2 regions of the Micromonospora sp. FIMYZ51 genome follow, and region 2 is predicted to be linked to the other one. Evidence: riboswitches for the same ligand, from Rfam matches in the RefSeq annotation. Region 2 holds a riboswitch; the other holds the start of a gene.
What was found. Region 2 has a riboswitch for thiamine pyrophosphate ahead of thiE (thiamine phosphate synthase). Riboswitches for the same ligand answer to the same signal wherever they lie in the genome.

Region 1: another riboswitch for thiamine pyrophosphate. It lies ahead of QQG74_RS25085 (ECF transporter S component); the one in region 2 lies ahead of thiE (thiamine phosphate synthase).

The regions. Positions count from the first base shown of each region.
Region 1 covers NZ_CP134706.1:5,617,843-5,631,876, reverse strand. The annotation lists gene QQG74_RS25095 (energy-coupling factor transporter transmembrane component T) at 1-722, opposite strand, end outside; gene QQG74_RS25090 (ABC transporter ATP-binding protein) at 719-2,194, opposite strand; gene QQG74_RS25085 (ECF transporter S component) at 2,296-2,892, opposite strand; TPP riboswitch at 2,960-3,065, opposite strand; gene QQG74_RS25080 (permease) at 3,495-4,436, shown strand; gene QQG74_RS25075 (TIGR03943 family protein) at 4,433-5,206, shown strand; gene QQG74_RS25070 (alpha/beta fold hydrolase) at 5,278-6,108, shown strand; gene QQG74_RS25065 (SIS domain-containing protein) at 6,142-6,891, shown strand; gene QQG74_RS25060 (DUF6328 family protein) at 7,015-7,515, shown strand; gene QQG74_RS25055 (acyl-CoA dehydrogenase family protein) at 7,701-9,605, shown strand; gene QQG74_RS25050 (hypothetical protein) at 9,678-10,292, opposite strand; partial or broken gene QQG74_RS25045 (transcriptional repressor) at 10,522-10,896, opposite strand; gene QQG74_RS25040 (metalloregulator ArsR/SmtB family transcription factor) at 10,893-11,192, opposite strand; gene QQG74_RS25035 (metal ABC transporter permease) at 11,230-12,099, opposite strand; gene QQG74_RS25030 (ABC transporter ATP-binding protein) at 12,096-12,860, opposite strand; gene QQG74_RS25025 (metal ABC transporter substrate-binding protein) at 12,857-13,861, opposite strand; gene QQG74_RS25020 (hypothetical protein) at 13,951-14,034, opposite strand, start outside.
Region 2 covers NZ_CP134706.1:6,212,140-6,226,173, reverse strand. The annotation lists gene QQG74_RS27860 (ThuA domain-containing protein) at 1-2,356, opposite strand, end outside; gene QQG74_RS27855 (ThuA domain-containing protein) at 2,655-7,376, opposite strand; TPP riboswitch at 7,700-7,808, shown strand; gene thiE (thiamine phosphate synthase) at 7,803-8,429, shown strand; gene thiO (glycine oxidase ThiO) at 8,423-9,709, shown strand; gene thiS (sulfur carrier protein ThiS) at 9,700-9,900, shown strand; gene QQG74_RS27835 (thiazole synthase) at 9,906-10,715, shown strand; gene QQG74_RS27830 (thiamine phosphate synthase) at 10,775-11,548, shown strand; gene thiD (bifunctional hydroxymethylpyrimidine kinase/phosphomethylpyrimidine kinase) at 11,545-12,333, shown strand; gene thiC (phosphomethylpyrimidine synthase ThiC) at 12,348-13,940, shown strand.

The sequences.
Region 1 (14,034 bases), 590 kb from region 2:
ATCAGTAGCCAGTCGGCGGGGCCGAAGTGCTGACGGCGGGCGAAGGTACGCGGTGCGCCGGAGTCGAAGCCCCGGGCGTCCATCGCCACCGCCAGCCGGGTACCCCGGCGGATCGCACCGACCAGCAGCGTGAACGCGGTCGACACGAACAGCCGCAGTCGGGCCACCGGATTGCGTCCCGCCTGCACGCCACGTGCCCGGCGGGCCATGGTGATCATCTGCCATTCCTGGCTGAGCAACGGGAACAGCCGGAACGCGGCCAGCGCGCCGATCGCGAACCGGGCCGGTGCCTTCGCGTTCTGCACCAGCGCGTCGGCCAGGTCGGTCGGGTCGGTGGTGGCGAAGACGATCACCCCGGGCAACGCCACCGCGAACAACCGCAGCACCAGGCCGAGTGCGGTGAGCAGCACGCCCGAGGTCACCACCACCGGCCCGGCCTCGAACAGGACGCGGCCGGAACGGTCGGCCGCGAAGAGCAGCATGGTGACCAGGATGCCGCCCGCGCCGGCCAGCAGTGGCCAGGCGCGACGTAGCAGGGCGCGGGGGCGCAGCCCGAACAGCGGCAGCACGGCCAGTTCCACGGCGATCGCGATGGCCGGCGCGACCGGGTCCAGCGTCGTCATCAACGCGAAGGTGAACAGCAGCGCCGCCGCCAACTTGGCCACCGGGTTACGCCGGGCCAGCGGGGCGTCCGGCCGGGCGAGCGGTTCGAGGCTGATCATCGGCGTACCGCTGCCGCCGGCCCGGCTCCGCCGGCCAGCCCTTCGGCCGGGGTGGTGGGCGGCCGGTGGAGGGTGACGGTCCGGTCGGCCAGCGCCGCCACGAACTCGGCGTCATGGGTGACCGTGACCAGGCCGTGGCCGTCGTCGCGCAGGTCCGCGAAGAGGTCCACCAACTCCCGCCAGGTCCGCCGGTCCTGGCCGAAGGTGGGCTCGTCGCAGATCAGCAGGCGCGGCGCGGTGGCCAGGGCAGTCGCCACGCTCAACCGCCGTGCCTCGCCACCGGAGAGGGTGTACGGGTTGGCCCCGGCGAGCCGGTCCAGCCGCAGCCGTTGCAGCAACTGGTCGACGCGGTCGCGGACCGCCGCCTCGGTCGCCCCGGTGCGTCGTGGACCGAGCGCCAGCTCGTCGAAGACGGTGCTGGTGACGAACTGGTGCTCGGGATCCTGGAAGACCGAGCCGATCCGGCGGGCCAGTGCCGGGGCGGGCCAGCGGTGCAGGGGAGTGCCGGCATCCGGGCCGCCCAACTCGCGGCTCGCGGTGACCCGGCCGCTGGCCGGCTTGAGCAGTCCGCCGAGGAGCAGCGCGAGGGTGGACTTGCCGGCGCCGTTGCGGCCGAGCACGGCGAGTGCCTCGCCGGCGCGTACCGCGAGGTCGGTCTCGGCCAGCCGGGGCGGCAGGCCGAGCCGGTCGGCGGTGAGCAGCACGTCGCCAGCGGATGCGACGGCCCGCCGGGGCGGCACGGCGCGGCCGGGCACCCAGACGCCCTCGTCGGCGAGCGCGTCGCCGTGCGTGCCGAAGACCACCTCCGGCGTACCGTCCGCGCGGACACCGCCGCCGGGCGCCAGCACGACCACCCGGTCGACAAGCGGCAGCGCCTCGGCGACCCGGTGCTCGACCAGGATGAGCGTGGTGTCGTCGGCGAGCGCACCGGCAACCGCCGACCGGATCAGCGCGCCGCCGGCCGGGTCGAGGTTTGCCGTCGGTTCGTCGAGCAGCAGCAACCCGGGACGCAGGGCGAGCACCCCGGCCAGCGCGAGGCGCTGCTGCTCGCCGCCGGAGAGCGCCGCGGTGGGCCGGTCCCGGTGGTACGGAAAGCCGACCCGGGTCAGGGCCTGGTCCACCCGGGGCCAGATCTCCCCGGCCGCGATGCCCCGGTTCTCCAGCCCGAACGCGACGTCGTCGCCGCACCGGGCCATCACCAGTTGGGTTTCCGGATCCTGGAAGACGATGCCGACGCGATCGCGGGCCTGCTGCGGCGGCCGACCGTCGATCTCGATCGTGCCCTCCTGCTCACCGGAATCCTCCGGCAGCAGCCCGGCCAGCGCCGCCAGCAGGGTGCTCTTGCCCGCCCCGGAGGGCCCCAGGAGCAGCACCCGCTCGCCGCGCTCCACCCGCAGGTCCACGCCGCGCATCGCCCAGGCCCGCCGCCCAGCATGCCGCCACCCGAACCCCCGCAACCACACCCCACCCACCCAGATCCCCCTCCCGCCTGTTGTCGCCGTGCCGATCAAGAGGTTCGCGTCCGGATACCGCAGGTTGGCCGACGCGAACCTCTTGATCAATCGGGTTGGGGTCAGACCAGGGCGCGGTCGCGACCGGCCGGGAAGCGGTCCAGGACGCCGGTGGTGGCCAGGGCGCGGGTCAGGTAGTAGCCACCGGCACCGGCGATGACGGTGGCGCTGACGACCGTGATCAGCGCGTACGGGATGCGGTAGGCCACGAGGTCCCGCCCGGCGTTCCAGTAGACGAAGTCGAAGAGCGCGGCGCCGACGCCGGTCGCGGCACCGGCGAGCAGTGCGGTCGGCAGGCGGAACGAGCGGTACCGGAAGGCGGCGAAGGCCAGCTCCGCACCGACCCCCTGGGCCAGGCCCTGCACGATCACCAGGCTCGCCCACTGGCTGCCGAGCAGTGCCGAGACGATCGCGGCGAGCAGCTCGCAGTAGAGCGCCGCGCCCGGCTTACGGATCACCAGACCGCCGAGTACGGCGGGCACCAGCCAGACGCCGTAGATCAGCGTCTGGGCGGGCGGAAAGAAGGCGAACGCCGCGTCGGTGGCGGTCCACACCAGGCCCCAGGCCCAGAAGATGACGCCGAAGGCGACCGCGATCACCGAGGCGACCACGATGTCGAGGGTGCGCCAGCGGTTGCTGTCGGTGGTTGGCACGATGATTGCTCCCAGTCCAGTGTCGAACCAGGCAAGACGCACGCCCGGCCCGGCGGGTGCCGGGCGATGGCGGGCTGGAGGTGGACCGAACTCCCTGCGCTGGCATTACCCAGATCAGGTACGGAGGGTCTGCGGGCGGACCCGCACTCTCAGCGCTGTGCGCTCCCCTGTCGGAGGTGAAGTTGTCTCGCCGACGCTAACACCTGGCCAGATCGACGGACAATGTGATCCTCGCAGGTCAACCGGGCGGTACGCGGTCCGGCCCGCGGTGCCCGGCGGATCGGCCCACGGGCGTGGCGACCTGTCGATGGAGCGGCCCGCGCCGGTAGTCTCAGGCCACTGCTCCGCCCCCGGCGGGCGGCGCAGCCCCGAGACCCGCCCCGGCGGGCGGCGCAGCGCCAGGGCTCCGCCACTGGCGGGGCAGTAGCGCGCAGGGACCCGGCCACAGCAGTAGCGGCACCAGCCCCGAGGGACGACAGGTGAGCACAGGCACTGACCACGCCGCGCCGGCCGGCGGGCCGGAGGAGCGCCCGACCGGCGGGGTGGATCAGGCGGGTCGACCGGATCGCCCCGGCGAGCCGGGCCCCCGGCGGTGGCTCGGCGACCGGATCGGCTCGGTGGAGGTGCTGGCGGCGCTGCTGATCCTGCTTGTCATCTTCCGGGATCCGCTGGCCGCCGCGCTGGACACCCCCCGGTTGCAGACCTGGACCACGGTCTTCGTCTCGATCATGGTGCAGGCGGTGCCGTTCCTGGTCTTCGGGGTGCTGCTCTCCGCCGTGATCGCGGTCTTCGTACCCCGGTCGTTCTGGGCGCGGGCACTGCCCCGGCACCCGGCGCTGGCCGTACCGGCGGCCAGCGCGGCCGGGGTGGTGCTGCCCGGTTGCGAGTGCGGGTCGGTGCCGATCGCCGGCTCGCTGATCCGTCGGGGCGTCACCCCGGCCGCCGCGCTGGCCTTCCTGCTCGCCGCCCCGGCGGTGAACCCGATCGTGCTGACCGCCACCGCTGTCGCCTTCCCGAACAATCCCGAGATGGTCCTCGCCCGTGGCCTCGCCAGCCTGGTCGTGGCCATGGTGATGGGCTGGCTGTGGTTGCGGCTCGGGCGTACCGACTGGATCAGGATGCCGCGCCGGCCGGAGCTTGACGACACCCGTCGGGGCCGGGCCTTCTGGTCCGCCGTCCGGCACGACGTGACGCACGCCGGTGGCTTCCTGGTGCTCGGTGCGATGGCCGCCGCCTGCATCAACGTGCTGGTGCCGGAGCGGTGGTTGCAGACCCTCGCCGACAACGCCTGGCTGTCGATCCTGGCGCTGGCGCTGCTCGCCGTACTGCTTTCGCTCTGCTCGGAGGCGGACGCCTTCGTCGCGGCCTCGCTGTCGCAGTTCTCCCTCACGTCCCGACTGGTCTTCCTGGTGGTGGGGCCGATGGTCGACCTCAAGCTGATCGCGATGCAGGCCGGGGTCTTCGGCCGACGCTTCGCCCTCCGGTTCGCGCCGACCACCTTCGCGGTGGCCCTGCTGGTCGCGGTCGGCGCCGGGGCGGTGCTGCTGTGAACCGGCAGGCGCAGGCGGTGGTCCTGCTGTTGCTCGGCGGCGCGGTGCTGCGGGCCAGCGTCACCGACCTGTACCTGCGTTACGTCAAGGAAGGGCTGCGGCCCTTCCTGATCGCCGCCGGCCTGCTGCTGGTGGTCGCCGCGATCATGACGCTCTGGTACGAGCTGCGACCGGCCCGTCCTGCCGCCCAGGTCCCCGTCGCTCCCGGCGACGCCACCGCGCCGCCCAGCGTCGACCAGCCCGGACCCGGCGACGCGGACGAGCACGGCCACCACGAGCCACGGGTCGGCTGGCTGCTCATCCTGCCGGTGCTCGGCCTGCTGCTGGTCGCCCCGCCGGCCCTCGGGTCGTACGCGGCGGACCAGGCCGGCAGCACGCTTAGCGCACCAGCGCAGTCGGACTACCCGCCGCTGCCCGACGGCGATCCCGCGCAGGTAAGCGTCCTCGACTACGCCGCGCGGGCGCTCTTCGACCGGGGTGTCTCGCTCGGTGACCGGCGGGTGCAGCTCACCGGCTTCATCGCCACCGGCACCGGGGGCGAGCCGATCCTGGCCCGGATGGTGCTCTCCTGCTGCGCCGCCGACGGGCGGCCGGTCAAGCTCGGACTGACCGGCGACGTGCCGGCCGGGCTGCCGAACGACAGCTGGGTGGAGGTGATCGGCCGGTACAGCGACCGGGTCGGCCGCGACCCGGTCAACGACGCCGAGATCCCCTACCTGGAGGTCGAGTCCTGGCGGCAGGTGCCCGCCCCGAGGAACCAGTACGGGTAGGCCATCGCCCGCGCCGAGGACGGCCCGGCTCGGTACGGCCGGGACGGGCCGGCCTCGGTAGGCTGCGGTTCATGCACATCGACGCCCGAGGTCTGCGGTTCGACATCACCACCGGCGGCCCCGAGCAGGGCGAACCGGTGCTGCTGTTGCACGGCTTCCCGCAGCATTCCGGTGAGTGGGCCGACGTGACGCCCACGCTGCACGCCGCTGGGCTGCGCACCTACGCACCGGACCAGCGCGGCTACTCGCCCGGCGCCCGGCCGGCGGCCGTCGAGGCGTACCGGCTGGCGGAACTGGTCGCCGACGCGGTGGCCGTACTGGACGCGCTCGGTGTCGACGCCGCCCACGTGGTGGGGCACGACTGGGGTGCGGTCGTCGGCTGGGCGCTGGCCGCCGGCCACCCCGACCGGGTACGCACGCTGACCGCCGTCTCGGTGCCGCACCCGGCCGCCATGGCGTACGCGCTCGGCAAGGACCGGCGGCAGCAGGTGCGCTCGGCGTACATGCTGCTGTTCCGGCGGCCGGGGGTGGCCGAGAAGACGTTGCTGGCGCGCGACGCGAGCGGGCTGCGCCGGCTGCTGCGCAGTGTCGGCGACGCCGCGCGGATATCGACGTACGCCGAACCAATGCGCCAGCCGGGCGCGCTCACCGCGGCGCTCAACTGGTACCGGGCGATGTCCCGGTCGGAGTTGGCGGCGACCGCGCCGGTGACGGTGCCGACCAGCTACGTGTGGAGCGACCGCGACGTGGCGATCGGGCGCACCGCCGCCGAGGCGTGCGCCGGGTATGTGCGAGGGGATTACCGGTTCGTCGAACTGTCCGGGGTCAGCCACTGGATTCCGGACCAGGTGCCGACGCCGTTGGCCGAGGTCATCCTGGCCCGGGCCCGGGCAACCGGCTGAGCGGACCGGACGGTCGACAGGAGCGGAGCGAGCATGACGTTGACTGCCGACGGCTACCTGGCCACGGTGACCGCGACCATGCACCGGGTGGCGCAGAGCCAGCGTGACCAGGTGGCGCGGGCCGCCGATCTGATCGCCGAGGCGATCCGGGCCGACGGGGTGGTGCACGCCTTCGGGACCGGGCACTCCGAGGCCCTGGCCATGGAGATCGCCGGTCGGGCCGGCGGGCTGGTGCCGACAAACCGGATCGCCCTGCGCGACCTGGTGCTGCACGGCGGTGCGCCGGTCGACGTGCTCGGACCGAAGCTGGAACGGGACCCCTCGGTCGCCCACCGCCTCTACGATCTCGCCCCGATCGGGCCGGCCGACGTGTTCGTGCTCGCCTCCAACTCCGGGGTGAACGGGGCGATTGTGGAGTTCGCGGCGCTGGTCCGGCAGCGCGGGCACGGGCTGGTGGCGATCACCTCGGCGGAGCACTCGGCCCGGATGGAGTCCCGCCACCCGTCCGGCCGCAAACTCGCCGACTTCGCCGATGTGGTGTTGGACAACGGCGCCCCGTACGGCGATGCGACCCTGCCGTTGCCGGACGGTGGCGCGGTCGGCGCGGTCTCCTCGATCACCGCCGCCCTGCTGGCCCAGCAGATCGTGGTGGAGGTGGTGGCCCGGCTGGTGGCGGCGGGCGAGCGTCCGCCGGTCTACCGGTCCGCCAACATCGCCGGCGGCGATGCCCACAACGACGCCCTGGAGGCCCGGTACGCGGGCCGGATCCGCCGCGGCTCCTGACAACCGGGCCGGGCTTCCGCCGGCTCACTCGGTGAGTCGGTTTCACCTTGCCTGCGGATGGGCATCAGCCTGTGCCACCGACATCGAGTCGGTCCGGCGCGGTGGTTTCCCCGGGAGGTATACGTGTCGAAGGAAACCGAGAAGCAGCGGTGGCAGCGCAACTTCGCCGACCTGCTGCAAGAGTTGCGGGTCGCCCAGACCGGCGTGCAGATCCTCTTCGCCTTCCTGCTGACCCTGCCGTTCAGCGCCGGTTTCGACGACACCACCCCGTTCCAGCGTGACGTCTACATCGTGGCGTTGCTCGCGGCGGCCGGCGCCACCGCGATGATCATTTCTCCGGTGGCGTTCCACCGCGCACTCTTCCGGCAGGGGCGCAAGCCGGAACTGGTCCGCTTCGCCCACCGGATGGCCAGCGGCGGGCTCGCGTTCATGCTTGTCGCGATGGTCAGCTCGGTACTGCTGATCACCGATTTTGTGCTGGACCGGCCGATCGCCTTCCTGCTCAGCGCGGTCACCGGGCTCTGGTTCCTGACCTTCTGGCTGGTCCTGCCCTTCTCCCGACGCAGCTGGGGCGACGAGGACATCGACGACGACGAGGATCCGAGCGGCTTGGACCAGGGCTGAGGGTTGCTCGTCGGTAGCGGGCCGGATAACGATGTCTACCTCTGGGTAACAAATCCGGGTAGCCTGCTGAGCAGGCGGAACAGTCCGAGTGCCCGAACTACCCCCGGGGGTTTGCCGTGGCCCTTAGCGAGCATCACCGTCCGTCCAGTGTCGACAGTTCCGGTCCGCCGCAGAGCGCGAACCAGGTGTCCGAGAAGGAAGCACGCCAGGTCGCCGAGTCGGCCCGGCAGCGCGCCTGGGACCGGCCCAGCTTCGGCAGGGAACTCTTCCTCGGCCGGTTGCGACTCGACCTGATCAACCCCTGGCCCCGGCCTGACCCGGCCGAGGAGGAACGGGCGGCGGAGTTTCTCGGTCGGCTCCGCGACTACGTCGCCACCGAGGTCGACGGCGCGGCGATCGAACGGGACGCGCGCATTCCGGACGAGGTGTTCCAGGGACTGGCCCGGCTCGGCGCGTTCGGCATGAAGATCGATCGGGAGTACGGCGGGCTCGGGCTGAGCAACCTGCACTACTGCCGGGCGCTGATGCTTGCCGGTTCGGTGAGCCCGGCGATCGGCGCGTTGCTGTCCGCGCACCAGTCGATCGGCGTACCGCAGCCGCTGAAGATGTTCGGCACCGCTGAGCAGAAGCAGCGCTTCCTGCCCCGGCTGGCGGCCGGTGAGGTCTCCGCGTTCCTGCTCACCGAGCCGGACGTCGGTTCCGACCCGGCCCGCCTGGCGACCACCGCGGAGCCGACTCCGGACGGCACCGGCTACCGGCTCAACGGCGTCAAGCTCTGGGCCACCAACGGCACGGTGGCCACCCATCTCGTGGTGATGGCCCGGGTGCCGAAGGCCGCCGGCCGCAAGGGCGGGATCACCGCGTTCGTGGTCGACGGCGACGCCGAGGGCATCACCGTCGAACGGCGCAACGGCTTCCTCGGCCTGCGCGGCCTGGAGAACAGCCTCACCCGCTTCCACGATGTCTTCGTGCCCAGGGAGAACGTCATCGGCGGCGAGGGCCAGGGGCTCCGGATCGCGCTGAGCACGCTGAACACCGGCCGGCTGTCGCTGCCGGCGATGTGCGTGGGCGCCGGCAAGTGGGCGCTGAACGTGGCTCGGGAGTGGTCCGCCGAGCGGGTCCAGTGGGGTCGGCCGGTCGGAGAGCACGATGCGGTGGCGCAGAAGCTCGCCTTCATCGCCGCGACCACGTACGGCATGGAGACCATGCTGGAGCTGAGTTGCCTGCTCGCCGACGACGACCGCAACGACATCCGGATCGAGGCGGCGCTGGTGAAGCTCTACGCCAGTGAGATGGCGTGGCGGGTCGCCGACGAGCTGATCCAGATCCGTGGCGGCCGGGGATACGAGACGGCAGATTCGCTGGCCGCCCGGGGCGAGCGCCCGGCCGCGGTCGAGCAGATGCTGCGGGACCTGCGGATCAACCGGATCTTCGAGGGCTCCACCGAGATCATGCACCTGCTGATCGCCCGCGAGGCGGTGGACGCGCACCTCTCCGTCGCCGGGGACATCATCGACCCCGACGCCGGGCTGAGCCGAAAGGCGAAGGCGGGTGCCCGGGCGGGCGCGTTCTACGCCCGCTGGCTGCCGACCCTCGCGGTCGGCAAGGGCCAGCAACCCGGCGCGTACGCGGATTTCGGCCCGCTCGCCGGGCACCTGCGGTACGTCGAGCGCGCCGCCCGGAAGCTGGCCCGGTCGACCTTCTACGCGATGTCCCGCTGGCAGGGCAAGCTGGAGCGCAAGCAGGCGTTCCTCGGCCGGGTGGTGGACATCGGCGCCGAGTTGTTCGCGATGAGCGCGGTCTGCGTCCGGGCCTGGGCGCAGCGGCAGCAGCGGCCGGAGAACCTCGAACTGGCGGATCTGTTCTGCCGCCAGGCCCGGGTCCGGGTCGACGCGCTCTTCACCGCCCTCTGGCAGAACACCGATTCGCTCGACGTGACGGCGGCGAAGCGGATCCTCGCCGGCCGCTACGGCGCGCTTGAGGACGGCATCATCCCGCCACCCGGCGACCTGCCCTGGGTGGCCCCGGTCAGCCACGGTCCCTCGAAAGTCACGAAGGATGCCCGCCGTCATCTCCCCCCACCCGGCTGACCCCAGCCATCGCCCTTGTTGATCAAGAACTTTGCGGCACGATTCGCGTCGATGCTGACGCAAACTTCTTGATCAACGCGGTCGTTCGGGGTTGCGGAGGCCGAGGTGGCGGAGTTCCAGGGCGGCGAGGGCGTCTATCGTCTGCTCGTCGCCCTGACGCCACGCCTCGGCCACGTCAGGGGAGATGCGGGTGAGCCGGCGCAGCGGTTGACCCGCCAGGGCACGCAGGGCGAGCAGATCCTTGCCGGCGGGCGCGGCGGCCAGCGCCGCCGCCGAGCCGGCCCGGCGCATCCAGCGCACCCGCAGCGGCAGCCAACCGAAGAGCACCAGCCCGAGCGGCACGATCAGCAGCCCGACGGCCAGCGCCAGGGCCAGTTGATCGACGAGTTCCTGCTGATCACGCCCGGCGTCGGCGAGTGAGCGGGCGGCACCGGCGGCCCGCTCGAAGGGGCCGGTCAGCTCGTCGCCCACAAGTGGCACCCGACCGACCTTGCCACCGGCCTCGGCGAGATTGTCGGCCAGCCCACCGCCGGCCCCCTCCAGCTTCTGCCCGGGTACGGCCAGCTTCTGCACCAGGTCGTGCAGCCACAGCGCACCCCGGATCGTCGCGTAGACCCAGGCGACGACGAGTAGATCGGTGAGTAGCTGTCGTAGTGCGGTCGGAAAACGATCAGCGTAGATCTTCACGCCGCACAGCGTGCCACACCCCACCCCACCCCCGCCCACCCGACCACCCCACCCCCGGCCTCGCGACCTCACCCACCCCGGCCTCGCCGATCTTGCACTCTCGGTCGCTGGAATGCCCGCTTTCGCGGCCTTTGCGGCGACACAAAGTGCAAGATCGCGGGGAGTGGGGTGGGGGTGAGGGGAGGGGGAGGGGTGGGGGTGGGGGTGGGTTAGGGAGGGTGGGGCAGGTGGGGCAGGTGCCGAAGATTTCGAGGGTGTGGCTGACGTTTGTGTAGCCGTGCTGGGCGGCCACCCGGTCGGCCCAGGTCTCCACGGTGGGGCCGGCGACCTCGACCGTCCGGCCGCAGACGCGGCAGACCAGATGGTGGTGGTGCCCCTCGCTGCACCTGCGGTAGAGGTGCTCGCCGCCCGGTGGGCGCATCACATCGATCTCGCCCGCGTCGGCCAGTCCCTGCAACGTCCGGTAGACCGTGGTCAGCCCCACCCGCTCACCCCGGTCGCGCAGCATCGCGTGCAGATCCTGGGCGCTGTGGAAGCCTTCCACCTCGGCGAGCAGCGCACTCACCGCCGAGCGTTGACGGGTGTTGCGGGTGGCCGTACTCATGATCCCTCCCCGGCATGGCTTACCGCATCCGCCACGATGTGCGCGACGTGTTCGTCGACCAGGGCGTACGCGATCTCCCGGCCGCGCCGGGACCCGCGCACCACCCCGGCGCCGCGTAGCACCCGCAGATGCTGCGAGACCAGCGGCTGCGCGACGCCGAGCGTGTCCACCAACTCGTGTACGCAGCGCTCACCGCTGGCCAGTTCGCTGACGATGGCCAGCCGGATCGGCGCCGAGAGGGCGCGCAGGAGCTCGCTGGCGCCCTCGTACGCGTCGTAGCCGGATCCGTTGGTCACCCTGCAACGGTAACCAATACCAGAGTCGGTCACGTGATCAGGAGCTGTGCAGCACCACCTCGGGCGGTTCGGGCGCGGGTGCCGGCTCCGGCCGGGTCCGGCGGATCCGGCGCCAGCCGGCCGCGACCAGGGTGACCACGATGAACGAGGCGATCGCGAGCACCACCACCGAGGCACCGGGTGCGGTGTCGGCGACCGCCGCCAGCCAGATCCCGGCGCCGGCCGCGAAGAGGCCAAGTGCCATCGCCGCCGCCATGGTGGCGCGGAAGCCGCGGGTCACCTGCTGAGCGGTGGCCACCGGGACCACCATCAACGCGCTGATCAGCAGGACGCCGACCGCCCGCATCGCGATCGTCACCGTGATCGCGGTGGTGACCGCGAGCAGCAGGTTGAGCGCGCGTACCGGCAGGCCGGAGACCCGGGCGTACTCCTCGTCGTGGCAGACCGCGAAGAGCGCCGGCCGGAGCGCGACCATCGTGATCAGCACGGCCACGCCGAGCACCGCGATGGTCACCAGGTCGTCGCGGGAGGTCGTGGTGAGCGCCCCGAACAGGTACGCGTTGAGGTTGGCGTTGGTGCTGTCGGAGAGCCCGACCAGCACCACGCCGCCGGCGATGCCGCCGTAGAAGAGCAGGGCGAGTGCCAGGTCACCGGAGGTACGCCCGCGCTCGCGGATCAGCTCGATGGCGATCGCACCGATGGTGGCCGCGATCACCGCCATGATCACGGGCGAGGTCTGGAAGAGCAGGCCGGCACCGACACCGGTCAGCGCGACGTGCCCGATGCCGTCCCCGATCAGCGCCAGTCGTCGCTGCACCAGGTAGATGCCGAGCGCCGGCGCGGCCAGGCCGATGATCAGCGCGCCGATCAGGGCGCGCAGCATGAACTCGTACTGGAAGAGACTCACGGTGTGCTCCACAGCCCGGCGGGCTCCTCGGGACCGTGCGGGTGCACGTGGTCGTGGTCCGGTGCCGCGTGGTGACCGGCCGGATCCGGCACCGCGCCGTCGTGCGCAACGACCCCCTGGTGTACGACGACCGCGCGGCTGATCAGCGGCCGGAGCGGGCCGAGTTCGTGGGCGACGAGCAGTACCGTGCCTCCGGCGTCGGCGAAGCCGCGCAGCGCCCCGGCGAACGCCTCCTGGCTGACCACGTCCACCCCGGCCGTCGGCTCGTCGAGGACCAGCAACTCGGGCTGGCCGGCCAGGGCGCGGGCGATCAGGGTGCGTTGCTGCTGCCCGCCGGAGAGGGTCGCCACCGGGTCCTTCGCCCGGTCGGCCAGGCCGACGGCGTGCAGTGCCTCGGCGACGGCCGCCCGGTCGGCGCGTCCCGGTGGGCGCAGGATGCCCCGCCGGGCGAGCCGGCCGGAGGCGACCACCTCGGCCACCGTGGCCGGTACGCCGCTGCCCGCCCCGAGGCGCTGCGGGACGTACCCGACGCGGTGCCACTGCCGGAACCGGCGCACCGGGTGGCCGAAGAGGTGCACCGAGCCGGCGCTGAGCGGGACCAGCCCGAGCACGGCGCGGACCAGGGTGGACTTGCCGGAGCCGTTGGCACCGAGGATCGCGACCACCTCACCGCCGGTCACGGTCAGCGAGACGTCACGAAGCACGGGGCGGCCGTCGTAGCCGACCACCCCGTGCGTGACGGAGATGACGTCAGAGGTCACGAGCAGCTCAACGCCGTTCGTAGGGTCTGTAGGTTGGTGCGCATCACCGAAAGGTAGTCCCCGCCGTTCTCCGCGGACAGGCCCTCGATCGGATCCAGCACCGCCGTCTGCGCGCCCACCTCCCGGGCGATGGTCTCGGCGACCTTGGGGCTGACCAGCGTCTCGAAGAAGATCGTGGTGGCGTTGTGCTCCCGCGCCTCCCGGATCACCTCGGCCAGCCGCTGCGGCGACGGCTCGTCCTCCGGCGAGAGCCCGGTGATGCCGATCTGCGCCAACTGGTACTTCTGGGCCAGGTAGCCGAAGGCGGCGTGGCTGACCACGATCTCCCGGCGCTGGCAGGTCGCCAGCCCTTCGGTGAACTCGGTGTCCAGCGTCTCCAACTCGGTACGCAGCGCGCCGGCCCGCTGGGTGTACTCGCCGGCCCGGTCCGGGTCGACGGCGCCGAGCCGCTCGGCCAGCCGGTCGCCGATGGTGGCCAGCCGGGTCGGGTCGAGCCAGACGTGCGGGTCCCGGGCGTCCGCCGTCCCTTCCTCGGCGTGGTCCTGCTCGTCGGCATGGTCGTCGGCGTGGTCCTGCTCGTCGGCATGGTCGTCACCGTGCTCGTGGTCGTGGCCGCCGGCCGTGGCCGGCAGCAGCGGCTCGATCTCCGCCACGTCGAAGACCCGGTCACCGGCGTTCTGCGCCACCGCCTCGTCCACGGCGGGCTGGAAGCCGCGCAGAACGACGACCAACTCCGCCTCGCTGATCTGCCCGACCTGGCCCGGGTTGAGTTCCAGGTCGTGCGGCTCGGCACCGGGCCGGGCCAGGTTTGTCACGGCCACGGCGTCTCCGCCGATCCGCTCGGCCAGGAACTGCAACGGGTAGAAGCCGGCCACCACGTCGACCCGCTGCGGGTCGGCGCCGGCCGGACCGTCGTCGGCGGAACAGGCGGTGACGCCGGCCAGGGCGAGCAGGGCGGCCGTGCTGACGGCCAGGGCGCGCGGGGTCGGGCGGAAGCTCATGAGACCGACTCTCCGTGACAACGACAATGATTGTCAAAAACGCATGATTGCATGTCAGCGCCGGTCGAGCCCTCCGCCGGGACCTCCGGTCAGAGCAGCTTCATCAGGCCAGCGGTGATCAGCAGGGTCAGCAGCAGCAGCCGGATCGCCCGGGTCGCGGGCGTCTGCACCCG
Region 2 (14,034 bases):
CGGCGTACGTGTGGGTGGGGTTGGCCGCGTCGGAACTCTCGCCGTCACCGAACGTCCAGGCGTAGCTGAGCGTCCCGCCGTCCGGGTCGCGGGAACCGGCGCTGGAGAACTCGACGGTGAGCGGTGCCGGCCCGGAGGTCGGCTCGGCGGAGGCCACCGCGATCGGCGACCGGTCACCGGCGATGTAGTCGATCCGGTAGACCCCGGAGTTGTCGTTGTTGCCGCCGAAGCCGCTGCCCCACTCGATCAGGTACATCGCGCCGTCGGGGCCGAACTCGAAGTCCATCGGCCGGATGAAGTTCATGCCCGCCAGCAGGCGGTTGATGTCCACCAGGGACTTGCCGTCCTGGCTGACCTGCATGGTGTACATCCGCGACTGGTTCCACTCGCCGAAGAGCGCCTTGCCGTCGTAGTAGGCCGGCCACTTGCGGTCGGAGTCGAGGTCGGCGTCGTACCGGTAGACCGGGCCGCCCATCGGCGCGCCGCCGCCACCGATCTCCGGGAAGCGCGGGTTGGCGGCGTAGCCGTAGTCGACGGTGGCCGGGATGGCCGGCGGCAGGTTGGTCAGGCCGGTGTTGTTTGGCGAGTCGTTCACCAGGTTCTGGCAGTCGAACTTCGCGCCGGACGGGCCGGAGGGGAACTGGTAGTCGTTGTACGCCTGGTTGTTGCCGTGGCAGTACGGCCAGCCGAAGTTGCCGGGCCGGTCGACGATGTTCCACTCCACCAGGCCCTCGGGGCCGCGGTTCGGGTTGGCCGAGCCGGCGTCCGGCCCGTAGTCGGCCACGTAGAGCACGTCGGTGGCCAGGTCGATGCCGATCCGGAACGGGTTACGGAAGCCCATCGCGTAGATCTCGGGACGGGTCTTCTCGGTACCCGGCGGGAAGAGGTTGCCCGCCGGGATGGTGTACGTCCCGTCGTCCTCCGGGTGGATCCGGATCACCTTGCCCCGCAGGTCGTTGGTGTTGCCGGAGGTACGCTGCGCGTCGTAGTCGGCGCGGCCGGGCCGCTCGTCGATCGGGGTGTACGCGTCGGACGAGAACGGGTTGGTGTTGTCCCCGGTGGCCAGGTAGAGGTTGCCGGCGGAGTCGAAGGTCATCGTGCCGCCCGCGTGGCAGCAGGTGTTGCGCTGCGTGTCGACCTGGAGGACGACCTTCTCGCTGGCCTTGTCGATGCTGTCACCGGTCACCGTGAACCGGGACAGGTAGTTGCGCGGCCCGCCGCCGCTGGGCGCGTAGTACAGGTACACCCAGTTGTTTGTGGCGAAGTCCGGGTCGAGCCGGATGCCGATCAGGCCGTCCTCGTTGCCGGTGAAGACGTCCAGGCTGACGGCGGTGACCGTGTTGCCGGTGTCCGGCTTGATGATCTGCACCCGGCCGTCGCGCTCGATGTAGAAGACCCGGCCGTCCTCGGCGACGTCCAGCTCCATCGGGTTGCTGGTGTTGCTGTCCAGCGTCACCTTCTCGAAGCTCGCGTCGAGCGTGGCGCCGCAGTCGGCGGGGGCCACTCCGGCGGCGGTCTGGATGCCGCCGAGCAGGTGCTGAAGGAACTCCGGCTCGGCGTACGACTCGCGGGTGTGCCCGCCACCGGTGTACCAGGACCGGCCGCCGTCGTAGTCCTGGCACCAGGCGATCGGGTGGTCGTGGCCCATCGCGCCGGTGCCGGGGGAGTAGCTGGTCTCGTCGAGGGTGGCCAGCACGTGCACCGTGCCGCGCGGGTTGGCGCGGTAGTTGTACCACTCGTCGTACCGGGACCAGCGGTCCGGCAGGTGGGCGGTGGACTCGTGCGCCGGGTCCTCCACCTTCACCGTGGCCGTCTGGTTGGCCGGGTGGCTGGCGAAGTAGGCGCCCACCAGGCCGCCATACCACTCCCAGCTGTACTCGGTGTCGGAGGCGGCGTGCACACCCGCGTATCCGCCGCCCGCCTGGATGTAGCGCTCGAACGCGGCCTGCTGCTCGGCGTTGAGCACGTCACCTGTGGTGGAGAGCCAGATCACCGCCTGGTAGCGGGCGAGGTTGGCGTCGGTGAAGGCCGCGCCGTCCTCGGTGGTGTCGACGGTGAACCCGTGCGCCGCGCCGAGTTGCTGGATGGCGGCGATGCCGGTCGGGATCGAGTCGTGCCGGAAACCGGCGGTCTTGGAGAAGACGAGCACCGAGAAGGGCTCGGCAGCCGCGGCCTCCGGTGCGGCTGTGGTCTTCGCTGCGGGGGTCTTTGTCGCCTGGGTCGCGGCCTGCGCGACCGGAACGGTCTGCGGCGCGGGGGCGGCCTGCGCAGGCCCGCCGGCGACCATGGTCACGGCGAGTCCGAGGCTGAGCAGGGTGGCGGTGATTGGTACGCGGGCACGGCGTGGTCGAGACATCCGGTCTCCTTTGTCCTTACTGGACATGGGGTCGCGGGGGCCGGCTCGCCGAAGACCGTCCCAGGTGGACCGGGACGGACACCTTGCCAGGGCATCCGTTCCGGCATTATGTCGAATCGCTGAACAAATTAATTCCGCTGAATCCATTCATGGCAAGGTGTCGATAGGTAACGTTTCAATAACTACGAGCGACATTCGCCTAGAGTCCACCCAAAACGCCGCGCCCGCCACGGCGATGCCGGCCTGCGCCTCGCGGAAAGCACAGGCCGGCATCGATGGATCGGCTGCGGTCGGCTCGCTAACCAGGCGTGAGCCGGAAGTAGTCGAACGCGACCGTCTTCGAGGCGGTCTGGTTGGCGCCGAGGGTGAACAGCCCCACCTTCGGGGTCGTACCGACCGCGGTGCTGGTCAACGTCCCCAGGGTCGTCCAGCTCGTGCCGTCCGCCGAGTACGCGGCGGTGAAGCTGCTGCCGCTGCGGGACAGGCGCAGGTGCCAGATCCCCTGGGTCAGTCCGGTGGCCTGCGGCTGCGTACTCTGCACCACCCCGCCGACCTCGCTGCGGAACTCGATCCGTCGCGAGACCGTCTGACCGGCCGCGTTGTCCGTGACGTAGTCGAACTTGAGGTAGTTGTCGTCGTCGGCGTACACCAGCAGACCCGCCTGCTGGTACTGCTCGTTGAGCAGGCTGCCGTCGACCCGGGTCTGGATCGTCCAGTTCCCGGCCGGGCTGTTCTGGAGGATGAAGTTCGTCGGCCCGGTGTTGCCGGTGCCGTAGATGTCACCGTTGGGCACGTCGATGCGCAGCGAGCCGTCGCTCACCCGGTACCGGGTGGCGTCCTCCCGCACGATGGCGTTCCACCGGCACGTCTCCAGGCTGCTGCCGGTGAACTCGTCCGAGGGTGCGGTGCCCCCACCGGTCGAGGTCTCCGGAGTGATCCGGAACCAGTCGAAGTCGGCGTTCACCACCGGGGCGGTGGTGCCGCCGTTGAGGGCGAAGAGACCGATCCGGGGATTGGTGATCCCGGCCAGGGCGGCGGACCGGCCGACCGGGGTGAAGGTCTGCCCGTCGGTCGAATAGGCCGCGGTCAGGTTCGTCCCGTCGCTTGTCAGTCGCAGATGGATGGTGTCACCTGTGGGCGCGGCGGTGGCATCGGCTCCCTCGTTGCGGGCGGTGCCGGCGGTCTCCCGGATGAACTCGACCTTCCGGTTGCCACCGTAGACCAGATCCAACTTGGCGTAGTTGTCGTCGTTGCCGTAGATGATCAGACCGGCCTGCTGGTAGTCGGCCCGGACCGGCACGGTGAGCCGGGTGGTCGCCTGCCAGGCGCCGCTGGGCGCGGGCTGGAGCACCAGGTTTGTCGCGTCGTTGCGGGTGCCGTACAGGTCACCCACACCGGTAGGCAGGCGCAACGCACCCCCGGAGATCGAGTACGACTGGCTGTCCCGGACCACGCTCGTCCACCGCTGACGATCAAGCGCGGTGCCGGTGAACTCGTCGGACCGCTGCGGTCCCGGCTCACCCTGGCAGGGGTTGCCGCCGGCCCCGTCGACCCGGATCTGCACACTGGCCTGACCCCGCGCGCCCCGACTGTCGGTGACCGTCAGGGTGGCGGTGTAGGTGCCCGCCGTGGTGTACGTGTGGGCGGCGTTGAGCGTGGTCGCGGTGCCACCGTCGCCGAAGTTCCAGGCGTACGTCAGCGGGGTGTCCCCGTCCGGGTCGGTCGCCGTACCGGTGAAGGTCACGGCCAGTGGCGCGGTCCCGCTGGTCGGGGTGGCGGTGGCGGTGACCGTCGGCGGAGCGTTACCACTCACCCCGGGGCCGACGAAGTCCATCCAGTTGACGTTGAACAGGGTGCCGGTGCCGCGGTTCGGGTCGCGGGCGACGAAGAACAGCTTGCCCTCGGCGGCGGCGCCGTTGGGTATCTGCGCGGTGACGTCGGTGTACGTCTGCCACCCGCCGGTGCCGGCCACGGTGGCGGTGGTGATCAGCGGCCCGTCGGCGGCCCCGGCACGGACCTCGATCCGGCCACCGGCGTTGGCCGAGGCGACCCGGAACCGGACCGAGGTGATTCCGGTCAGGCTGGCCGGATCGACCGACCACCAGTCGCCGTCCTCGATGAAGCTGATGTTCTGCCCGCCACCGGCGGTGTCACCGGTGGTCTCCCGCTGCACTCCTGCGGTGCCACCCCCGGTGGCACCCGCCACCCGGCCGGTGGCCGAGAAGTACTCGGCCTCCTTGCGCTTGGGCTGGAGGATCTTCAACGCCCGGCCGGTCTGTGGCTCGGCCCCGTCGGCTCCGCCCCGGTCGGTGTAGGTCGCCTCAAGCACGGTGAAGACGTTCGCGTCCGCGCCGTGGCCGTCGGCGAGCTGGGTCTGCACCGTGCCGGTGCAGCCGGTGTGCCGCTCCAGCGGGTGGGCGTGTTCGTCGTGGCCGAGCAGCACCTGGAGTTCGACGTCGTCGCAGTCGATCGTGCCGTCCTCCGGGTCGGTCACCTTGATCGTGTAGGCGACCTGGTCACCCCAGCCGAAGAAGCCACCGTCCGGCGGGAACTCGATGGTGACGGTCGGTGCGGTGTTGCCCACGGTGATCGGCACGTTCGCCACCGCGCTCCGGCCCGCCGGGTTGGTCACCCGCAACTGTGCGGTGTAGCTGCCGGACCGGGTGTACGTGTGGGTGGGGTTGGCCTGGGTGGAGGTGCCGCCGTCACCGAACGTCCAGGCGTAGCTGAGGGTCCCGCCGTCGGGGTCGCGGGAGCCGGCGCTGGAGAAGGTGACGGCCAGCGGCGGAGCACCCGACGTCGGGGTGGCCGCGGCGACCGCGATCGGGGCGCGGGCGCCGGCGGTGTAGTCGATCCGGTAGACGCCGGAGTTGTCGTTGTTGCCGCCGAAGCCGCTGCCCCACTCGATCAGGTACATCGCGCCGTCGGGGCCGAACTCGAAGTCCATCGGCCGGACGAAGGTCATCTGGTCGAGGATGCGGTTGATGTCGACGAGCGACTTGCCGTCCCGGCTGACCTGCATGGTGTACATCCGCGACTGGTTCCACTCGCCGAAGAGCGCCTTGCCGTCGAAGTACGCCGGCCACTGCCGGCGGGACGAGATGTTCGGGTCGTACCGGTAGACCGGGCCGGCCATGGGAGCCCCGCCGCCGCCGATCTCCGGGAAGCGGGCGTCGCCGCTGTAGCCGTAGTCGACGGTGGCCGCGATGGCCGCCGGCAGGTTGGTCAGGCCGGTGTTGTTCGGCGAGTTGTTCACCGGCGCGGCGCAGTTGAACTTCGCTCCGCTCGGGCCGGAGGGGAACTGGTAGTCGTTGTACGCCTGGTTGTTGCCGTGGCAGTACGGCCAGCCGAAGTTGCCGGGCCGGTCGACGATGTTCCACTCCACCAGGCCCGCCGGGCCCCGGTTCGCGTTCGCGGTGGTGGCGTCCGGACCGTAGTCGGCGACGTAGAGCACGTTGGTGACCGGGTCGATGCCGATCCGGAACGGGTTGCGCAGGCCCATCGCGTAGATCTCCGGCCGGGTCCGGGCGGTTCCCGGGGCGAACAGGTTCCCCTCCGGAATGGTGTACGTCCCGTCCGCCTGAGGCCGGATCCGGAGCACCTTCCCGCGCAGATCGTTGGTGTTGCCGGCGGTCCGCTGCGCGTCGTAGTCCGACCGGCCGGAGCGCTCGTCCAGCGGGCTGTATCCGCTGGACTCGAAGGGACTGGTGTTGTCACCGGTGGCCAGGTAGAGGTTGCCGGCGGAGTCGAAGACCATCGTCCCGCCCATGTGGCAGCAGGTGTTGCGCTGGGTGGGCACCTCTAGGACGACCCGTTCGCTCGACGGGTTGATCGTGTCACCGGTGACGGTGAACCGGGACAGGTGGTTGCGAGACCCGCCTGCGCTCGGGGCGTAGTAGAGCCAGATCCACCCGTTGCTGGCGAAGTTCGGGTCGAGCCGGATGCCGAGGAGACCGTCCTCGTTGCCGGCGAAGACACTCAGCCGCAGCGCGGTGACGGTCTGACCGGTGTCCGGCTTGATGATCTGCACCCGGCCGTCGCGCTCGATGTAGAAGACCCGGCCGTCCTCGGCTATGTCCAGCTCCATCGGGTTGCTGGTGTTGCTGTCAAGCGTCACCTTCTCGAAGCTGGCGGCCCGGCCGGCGCCACAGTCCGCGTGCACCACCCCGGCTGCGGTCTGGATGCCACCGAGCAGGTGCTGGAGGAAGGCGGCGTCGGCGAAGGATTCCTGGGTGTGCCCGCCACCGGTGTACCAGGACCGGCCACCGTCGAAGTTCTGGCACCAGGCGATCGGGTGGTCGTGCCCCATCGCGCCGCTGCCCGGGTTGTAGGAGCGTTCGTCGAGCGAGGCCAGCACCTGCACCTGACGGGACCGGGGGTTGGTGCGGAAGTTGTACCACTCGTCGTAGCGGGACCACCGGTCCGGCAGGTGCCGGGTCGACTCGTGGGTGCTGTCCTCCACCTTGACCGTGGCCGTCTGGTTGGCCGGGTGGCTGTTGAAGTAGGCGCCGACGAGTTGGCCGTACCAGGCCCAGTCGTATTCGGTGTCGGAGGCGGCGTGCACACCGACGTACCCGCCACCGGCACGCACGTAGCGCTCGAAGGCCGTCTGCTGGCTGGCGTTGAGCACGTCACCCGTGGTCGACAACCAGATGACCGCCTTGAACCTGGCCAGGTTGGCGTCGGTGAAGGCAGCACCGTCCTCGGTGGTGACGACGGTGAACCCGTTCGCCGTACCGAGTTGCTGGATCGCGCGGATGCCGGCGGGGATCGAGTCGTGCCGGAACCCGGCGGTCTTGGAGAAGACCAGGACGGAGTACGGCTCCGCGTCCGCCGCAGCGACCGGGGCGGTACGGCTGGCGCCCTGGGCGGGGCTCACCGCCTGGGCGGGGGTGGCGGCCTGGACAGGACTCACGGGGCTGGCGGCCTGGGCCGGCGTGGCGGTGAGGACGAGTACGAGCGCGAGTAGCGCCACGGTCACTGGGGCGAGCGTTGCTCGCCGACGACGGGGTCGGGACACGGAGTTCTCCTCTGTCGAGGGCAGCAGGTCGGAGTGGGCGGCGGTGGTCACTCCGCGTCGGTCCGAGCGCTCATACCTGACGGCGAGGTCGCGAGAAGCCGATCCGATCATTCAATTTGCGTACGTCGATCAGTTTCGGGCAAGGCGCGCCCTTGTAACGTTTGGGTAACGAGCCGTTTTATAAATTGGTGTAAGTCGCTGTATATCGGTGTCTTCTTTCGGTCGCGAAGCCCTGAACAGCCGGGACGCATCGGCTGGACCCGGTCCGGCCGGCCCGGCCGGACGGGGTTGGCGCAGCCGACGAAACGACGTACGGTGTCACCCAACGAACCCACGGGAGCCCGGTGCACCGGGCTGAGAGGGGGGCTGAAGCCCCCGACCGTCGAACCTGATCCGGGTAATGCCGGCGCAGGGAGGAGTGTTGCCATGCCGTCCCTGGGACGACTGCATCTGGTCACCGACACCCGACCCGGGCGCGATCCGCTGACCGTGCTGCGGGCCGTGCTTCCGGTGGCCCACGCCGAGCTGGTCGTCCAGGTTCGGGTCGAGGACACCGCGACCGACCGGCAGGCGTACGACCTGGCCCGGCGAGTGGTCGAGCTCTGCGCGCCGTACGGGGTGACCTGCCTGGTCAACGACCGTCTGCACGTGGCACTGGCGGCGGGCGCGGCGGGCGGCCACGTCGGCGCCGACGATCTGCCGGTGGCGGCGGCCCGCCGGGTACTCGGCCCGACCGCCGTGCTCGGCGCGACCGCGCGGGAACCGGGGGCGGCCGTCGCCGCGGTCGACGCCGGAGCGAGCTACCTGGGCGTGGGTCCCTGTCACGCCACCACCACGAAGGACGGGCTGCCGCCGGCGATCGGCGTGGGCGGTGTCCAGGCGGTGGCGCGGGCGGTAAACGTACCGGTGGTCGCCATCGGCGGCGTGACGGCGCAGGACGTGCCGGCGCTGCGAGCCGCCGGGGCGTACGGGGTGGCGGTGGTCGGCGCGCTCTCCAGTGCCGCCGATCCGGCCCGCGCCGCTGCCGAGTTCCTCCGGGGGCTCGGGTGTTAACAAGGGGCCCTTCCTCTACCGCAGGCGTTAACAAGGCGCCCTTCCTTACACCTGATGTGGTGGTGGTGGGGGCGGGGCCGGTGGGGTTGGCGATCGCGTGGCGGTGTGCGCAGCGCGGGTTGCGAGTCGTCGTACGCGATCCCGCCCCGGGGTCGGGGGCGTCGCACGTCGCGGCCGGGATGCTGGCGCCGGTGGCCGAGGCGTACTTCGGTGAGCGGGAGTTGACCGGGCTGCTGACCGAGTCCGCCGCGCGGTGGCCGGGCTTCGCCGCCGAGCTGACCGAGGCGACAGGTGCCGACATCGGTTACCGGACCGAGGGCACCCTCATGGTCGGTCTCACCGCCGACGACCTGGCCGAAGCGCGCCGGCTCTGGGCGTACCAGCAGGGATTGGGGCTGCCGGTGACCGCGCTGCGCCCTTCCCAGCTGCGGGAGCGCGAACCGGCGCTGGCGCCCAGGGTGCGCGGCGGCGCGCTCGCCGCCACCGACCATCAGGTCGACCCGCGCCGGCTGGTGCCGGCGCTGCGGCTCGCCGCCGAGCGGGCCGGTGCGGTGCTGGTGCCCGAGCCGGTCCGGAACCTGGCGCACGTGGCGGCCCGGGTGACCGTCGTCGCCGCCGGCTGCGGCGCCGCCGCCCTCACCGGGCTGCCGGTCCGTCCGGTGAAGGGCCAGGTGTTGCGGCTGCGGGCGCCGGATGGCGGTGCGCCGGGCTTCCGGCACGTCATCCGGGGGTACGCCGACGGCGAGCACGTCTACCTGGTGCCCCGCGACACCGGCGAGGTGGTGGTCGGTGCCACCGTCGAGGAACGCTCCGATGTGGACGTCTCTGCCGGCGCGGTGCTGCGGCTGCTGCGTGCCGCCGTCGACCTGCTGCCGGAGCTGGCCGAGTACGACCTGGTGGAGACGATCGCCGGGCTGCGACCGGGTACGCCGGACAACGCTCCCATCCTGGGGCCGCTGCCGGAGCGTCCGGGCGTGCTGGCGGCCACCGGCCACCACCGGCACGGCATCGTGCTCACCCCGGTCACCGCGGACCTGATCACCGGGCTGGTCACCGGGGACGCCCCCACCGAACCGCTGCTCGAACCCTTCCGGCCGCAGCGGTTCCACCCCGGCCCCGCGACCAGGGTGGATGACGCCGACGGGCGGGGCGCGGCCGGTGGCGCGGACGGCTCCGCGCAGTCGAGGTCGGCTTGGTCCGAGCGGTCGAGGTCGGCTTGGTCCGAGCGGTCGAGGTCGGCCGGGTCCGCGCAGTCGAGGGAGGACGACAGATGGAACTGATGGTGAACGGTGCCGGGCGCAGCGTGCCGGACGGAGTCACGGTCGCCGAGCTGGTCCAGCGGATCACCCCGCAACACCGCGGCGTGGCGGTGGCGGTGAACGGCGAGGTGGTGCCGCGTACCGGTTGGCCGGCGACGGTGCTGCGCGGCGGCGACCGGGTCGAGGTCCTCAGCGCCGCGCAGGGCGGGTGAGCAGGGTGAAGGTCGAGACAACGGACCTCCCGGCGGGCGGCGAGGCGGACTTCGAGCTGGGCGGTGTGCGGTTCGACTCCCGGCTGATCCTGGGCACCGGCGGGGCAGCCAACCTGCACGTGTTGGAGCAGGCCATCCGGGCCTCCGGCACCGAGCTGGTCACCCTGGCGCTGCGCCGGGTGGACACCGTCCCGGGCGGCTCGGGCGGCCTGCTGGACCTGCTGGACCGGTGCGGCGTACGGCTGTTGCCGAACACGGCCGGGTGTTACACGGCGAGCGAGGCGGTCAAGGTGGCTCACCTGGCCCGGGACGCGTTCGACACCGACTGGATCAAGCTGGAGGTGATCGGCGACGAGCGGACGCTGCTGCCCGACGGGGTGGAGCTGCTGCGCGCCGCCGAGGAACTGGTCGCCGACGGCTTCACCGTGCTGCCGTACACCTCGGACGATCCGATCCTGGCCCGCCGGCTCGCCGATGTCGGCTGCGCGGCGGTGATGCCGGCCGGATCGCCGATCGGATCCGGGCTCGGGGTCGCCAATCCGCACCACATCCGGCTGATCCGGCAGAGCGTCGAGGTGCCGGTGATCCTGGACGCCGGCATCGGCACCGCCTCCGACGCGGCGCTGGCCATGGAGCTGGGCTGCGACGCCGTGCTGCTGGCCAGCGCGGTCACCCGCGCCGCGGATCCGGTGGCGATGGCCACCGCGATGCGCCACGCCGTCGCCGCCGGTCGCCTCGCCTCGGTCGCCGGCCGCATCCCGCGTCGCTTCCACGCCCTTGCCTCCACCCCCGACGAAGGCCGTCCCGAGCTGTGAACCTCAGTGCTGTGCAGCGGCGCGCGGACCGGCCACTCGCCGGGACGGCTCGGGCCGGACTGCCACCGATCTCAGGGGTGGTGCTGCTCACCGATCGGCGGATGCTGCCCCGGGGCGGGGAGTTGGTGCGGACGGTGGCGGCGGCGGTGGCGGGGGGAGTGCGCTGGGTGCTGCTGCGGGAGCTGGACCTGCCGCGGACCGAGCGCCTCGCGCTCGCCGGTGAGCTGCGGCCGATCCTGGCCGAGGCCGAGGGCATCCTCGCCGTCGCCGGACCCGACCCCCTGATCGACACCGACACCCTGCCTGCCGGCCCGCCGGTGGTGCTGCACCTGTCGGCGGCCGGTCCCTACCCGCCGCCGGCCGCCGACCTGGTCGGCCGGTCCTGTCACGACGAGGCGGAGCTACGCCGGCTCAGCACCGAGGACTACGTGACCCTCTCGCCGGTGTATCCCACCCGGTCCAAGCCCGGTTACGGCCCGCCCCTGCGTCCCGACGGACTGGCCGATCTGATCCGGCTGAGCCCGGTACCGGCCCTCGCCCTCGGTGGCATCGAGACCCCGGCCCAGGTACGCGCCTGTGTCGAGGCGGGCGCGGCCGGAGTCGCCGTCCTCGGCGCCATCATGCGCGCCACCGACCCGGCACAGACCGCCGCCGCCCTGACCACCGCCTTCCACCAGGCAGCCACCCCGAAGCCGCAGAGCCGGCAGCTCCCGACCGGGAAGGCCACGACGGGGCTGCGGCCGACCGTGTCCACAGAGGGATCAAGCCTGACCGCCCGGAGTGGGCACGGTCGGCCGCAGCCGTCAACCGCAACCACTGAGGGAGAGACGTGACCCCCACCACCGTGCTCACCGTGGCCGGCTCGGACTCCGGCGCTGGTGCGGGCATCCAGGCTGACCTGAAGGTCTTCGCCGCGCTGGGCGCGTACGGCACGAGCGTGCTCACCGCGATCACCGCCCAGAACACCAGGGGTGTGGACGCGGTCCTGCCGCTGCCTCCGCAGACGGTCACCGACCAGCTCGACAGCGTGCTGTCGGACTTCGCGGTGCGGGCGGTCAAGACCGGAATGCTCGGCACCCCGGCCGTGGCGGGCGCGATCGCCGACGCGGCGGCGGCCGGCCGACTGCCGGAGCTGGTCGTCGACCCGGTGCTGGTCGCCACCAGCGGGCACCGGCTCGGCGTGGTGGAGGCGGTGGAGCGGCTGTTGCCGTACGCCCGGCTGGCGACCCCGAACGTCGCGGAGGCCGCCGCCCTCACCGGAGCGCCGGTGACGAGCGTCGAGGAGATGGCGACGGCGGCACGGGCACTTGTGGCCGCCGGGTCGGAATGGGTGGTGGTGACCGGCGGGGATGTGACGGTCGGGGACGAGGCGGTGGATGTGCTGCACGGTCCGGACGGGACGACCGTGTTGCGCGGCCCGCGGGTGCCGACCCGGCACACCCACGGGACGGGGTGCTCGTTTTCGGCGGCCGTCACCGTACGGCTGGCGCTGGGTGATCCGGTGCCGGCGGCGGTCGCGGCGGCAAAGCAGTACGTCACCCGCGCGCTGACCGGCGGGCGGGACTGGGAGTTGGGTGCGGGACGCGGTCCGCTGGACCACTTCGGCTGGTCCGCCTGATCAGGGAGGTTGTCATGCAGGCACGTCGCAAGGTGTACGTCGAGGGATCGCGGCCGGATCTCCGGGTGCCGTTCGCGGAGGTGGAGCTGACCGGCGACAACCCGCCGGTGCGGCTCTACGACACCTCCGGGCCGGGTTCCGATCCGGAGGTCGGTTTGCCTCCGCTGCGCGGGCCGTGGATCGCCGAGCGGGGCGACGTGGCGCCGGTACGCGGCGCCGGTACCCCGCTGGGCGGGACGGAGGGGAAGCGGCCGACGCAGCTCGCGTACGCCCGCGCCGGGATCGTCACGCCGGAGATGGAGTTCGTGGCGCTCCGGGAGGGCAGGTCGCCGGAGTTCGTCCGGGACGAGATCGCGGCCGGGCGGGCGGTGCTCCCGCTCAACATCAATCACCCCGAGTGTGAACCAGCGATCATCGGCAAGGCCTTCCTGGTCAAGGTCAACGCCAACATCGGCACCTCGGCGGTGAGCTCCTCGGTGGCGGAGGAGGTGGAGAAGCTGACCTGGGCCACCCGCTGGGGAGCGGACACGGTGATGGATCTCTCCACCGGCAAGCGGATCCACGAGACCCGCGAGGCGATCGTGCGCAACTCGCCGGTGCCGATCGGCACGGTGCCCATCTACCAGGCGCTGGAGAAGGTCGGCGGGGACCCGGTGAAGCTGAGCTGGGAGGTGTTCCGGGACACCGTGATCGAGCAGGCCGAGCAGGGTGTGGACTACATGACCGTGCACGCCGGTGTGCTGCTGCCGTACGTGCCGCTGGCGGTGGACCGGGTGACCGGCATCGTGTCCCGAGGCGGGTCGATCATGGCTGCCTGGTGCCTGGCGCACCACGAGGAGAACTTCCTCTACACCAACTTCCGCGAGCTCTGCGAGATCCTGGCCCGCTACGACGTGACCTTCTCGCTCGGCGACGGGCTGCGGCCCGGTTCGATCGCGGACGCCAACGACGAGGCGCAGTTCGCCGAGCTGCGTACCCTGGGCGAGTTGACCAAGATTGCCTGGGAGTACGACGTCCAGGTCATGATCGAGGGTCCGGGGCACGTGCCGATGCACAAGATCAAGGAGAACGTCGACCTCCAGCAGGAGTGGTGCCACGAGGCGCCGTTCTACACGCTCGGCCCGCTGACCACCGACATCGCGCCCGCGTACGACCACATCACCTCCGCCATCGGTGCGGCGATGATCGGCATGTTCGGCACCGCGATGCTCTGCTACGTCACCCCGAAGGAGCACCTGGGGCTGCCCGACCGGGATGACGTGAAGGCCGGCGTGATCGCGTACAAGATCGCGGCGCACGCGGCGGACCTGGCCAAGGGGCACCCGGGCGCGCAGGCGTGGGACGACGCGCTCTCCAAGGCGCGGTTCGAGTTCCGCTGGTCCGACCAGTTCAACCTCTCCCTGGACCCGGAAACCGCCCGGTCGTATCACGACGCGACGCTGCCCGCCGAGCCGGCGAAGACGGCCCACTTCTGCTCGATGTGCGGGCCGAAGTTCTGCTCCATGAAGATCACTCAGGATCTCAAGGAGTACGCCGCCCGCGGCATGAAGGACAAGTCGGAGGAGTTCCTCGCCGCCGGCTCCCGCGTCTACCTGCCCCTAGCCTGACCCGGCCACCCGCCGTCGATCTTGCGCTTTCGGTCGGGATAAATGCCTCATATGGGGGCAGATCAGCGACCAGAAGTGCAAGATCGGCGGGGGC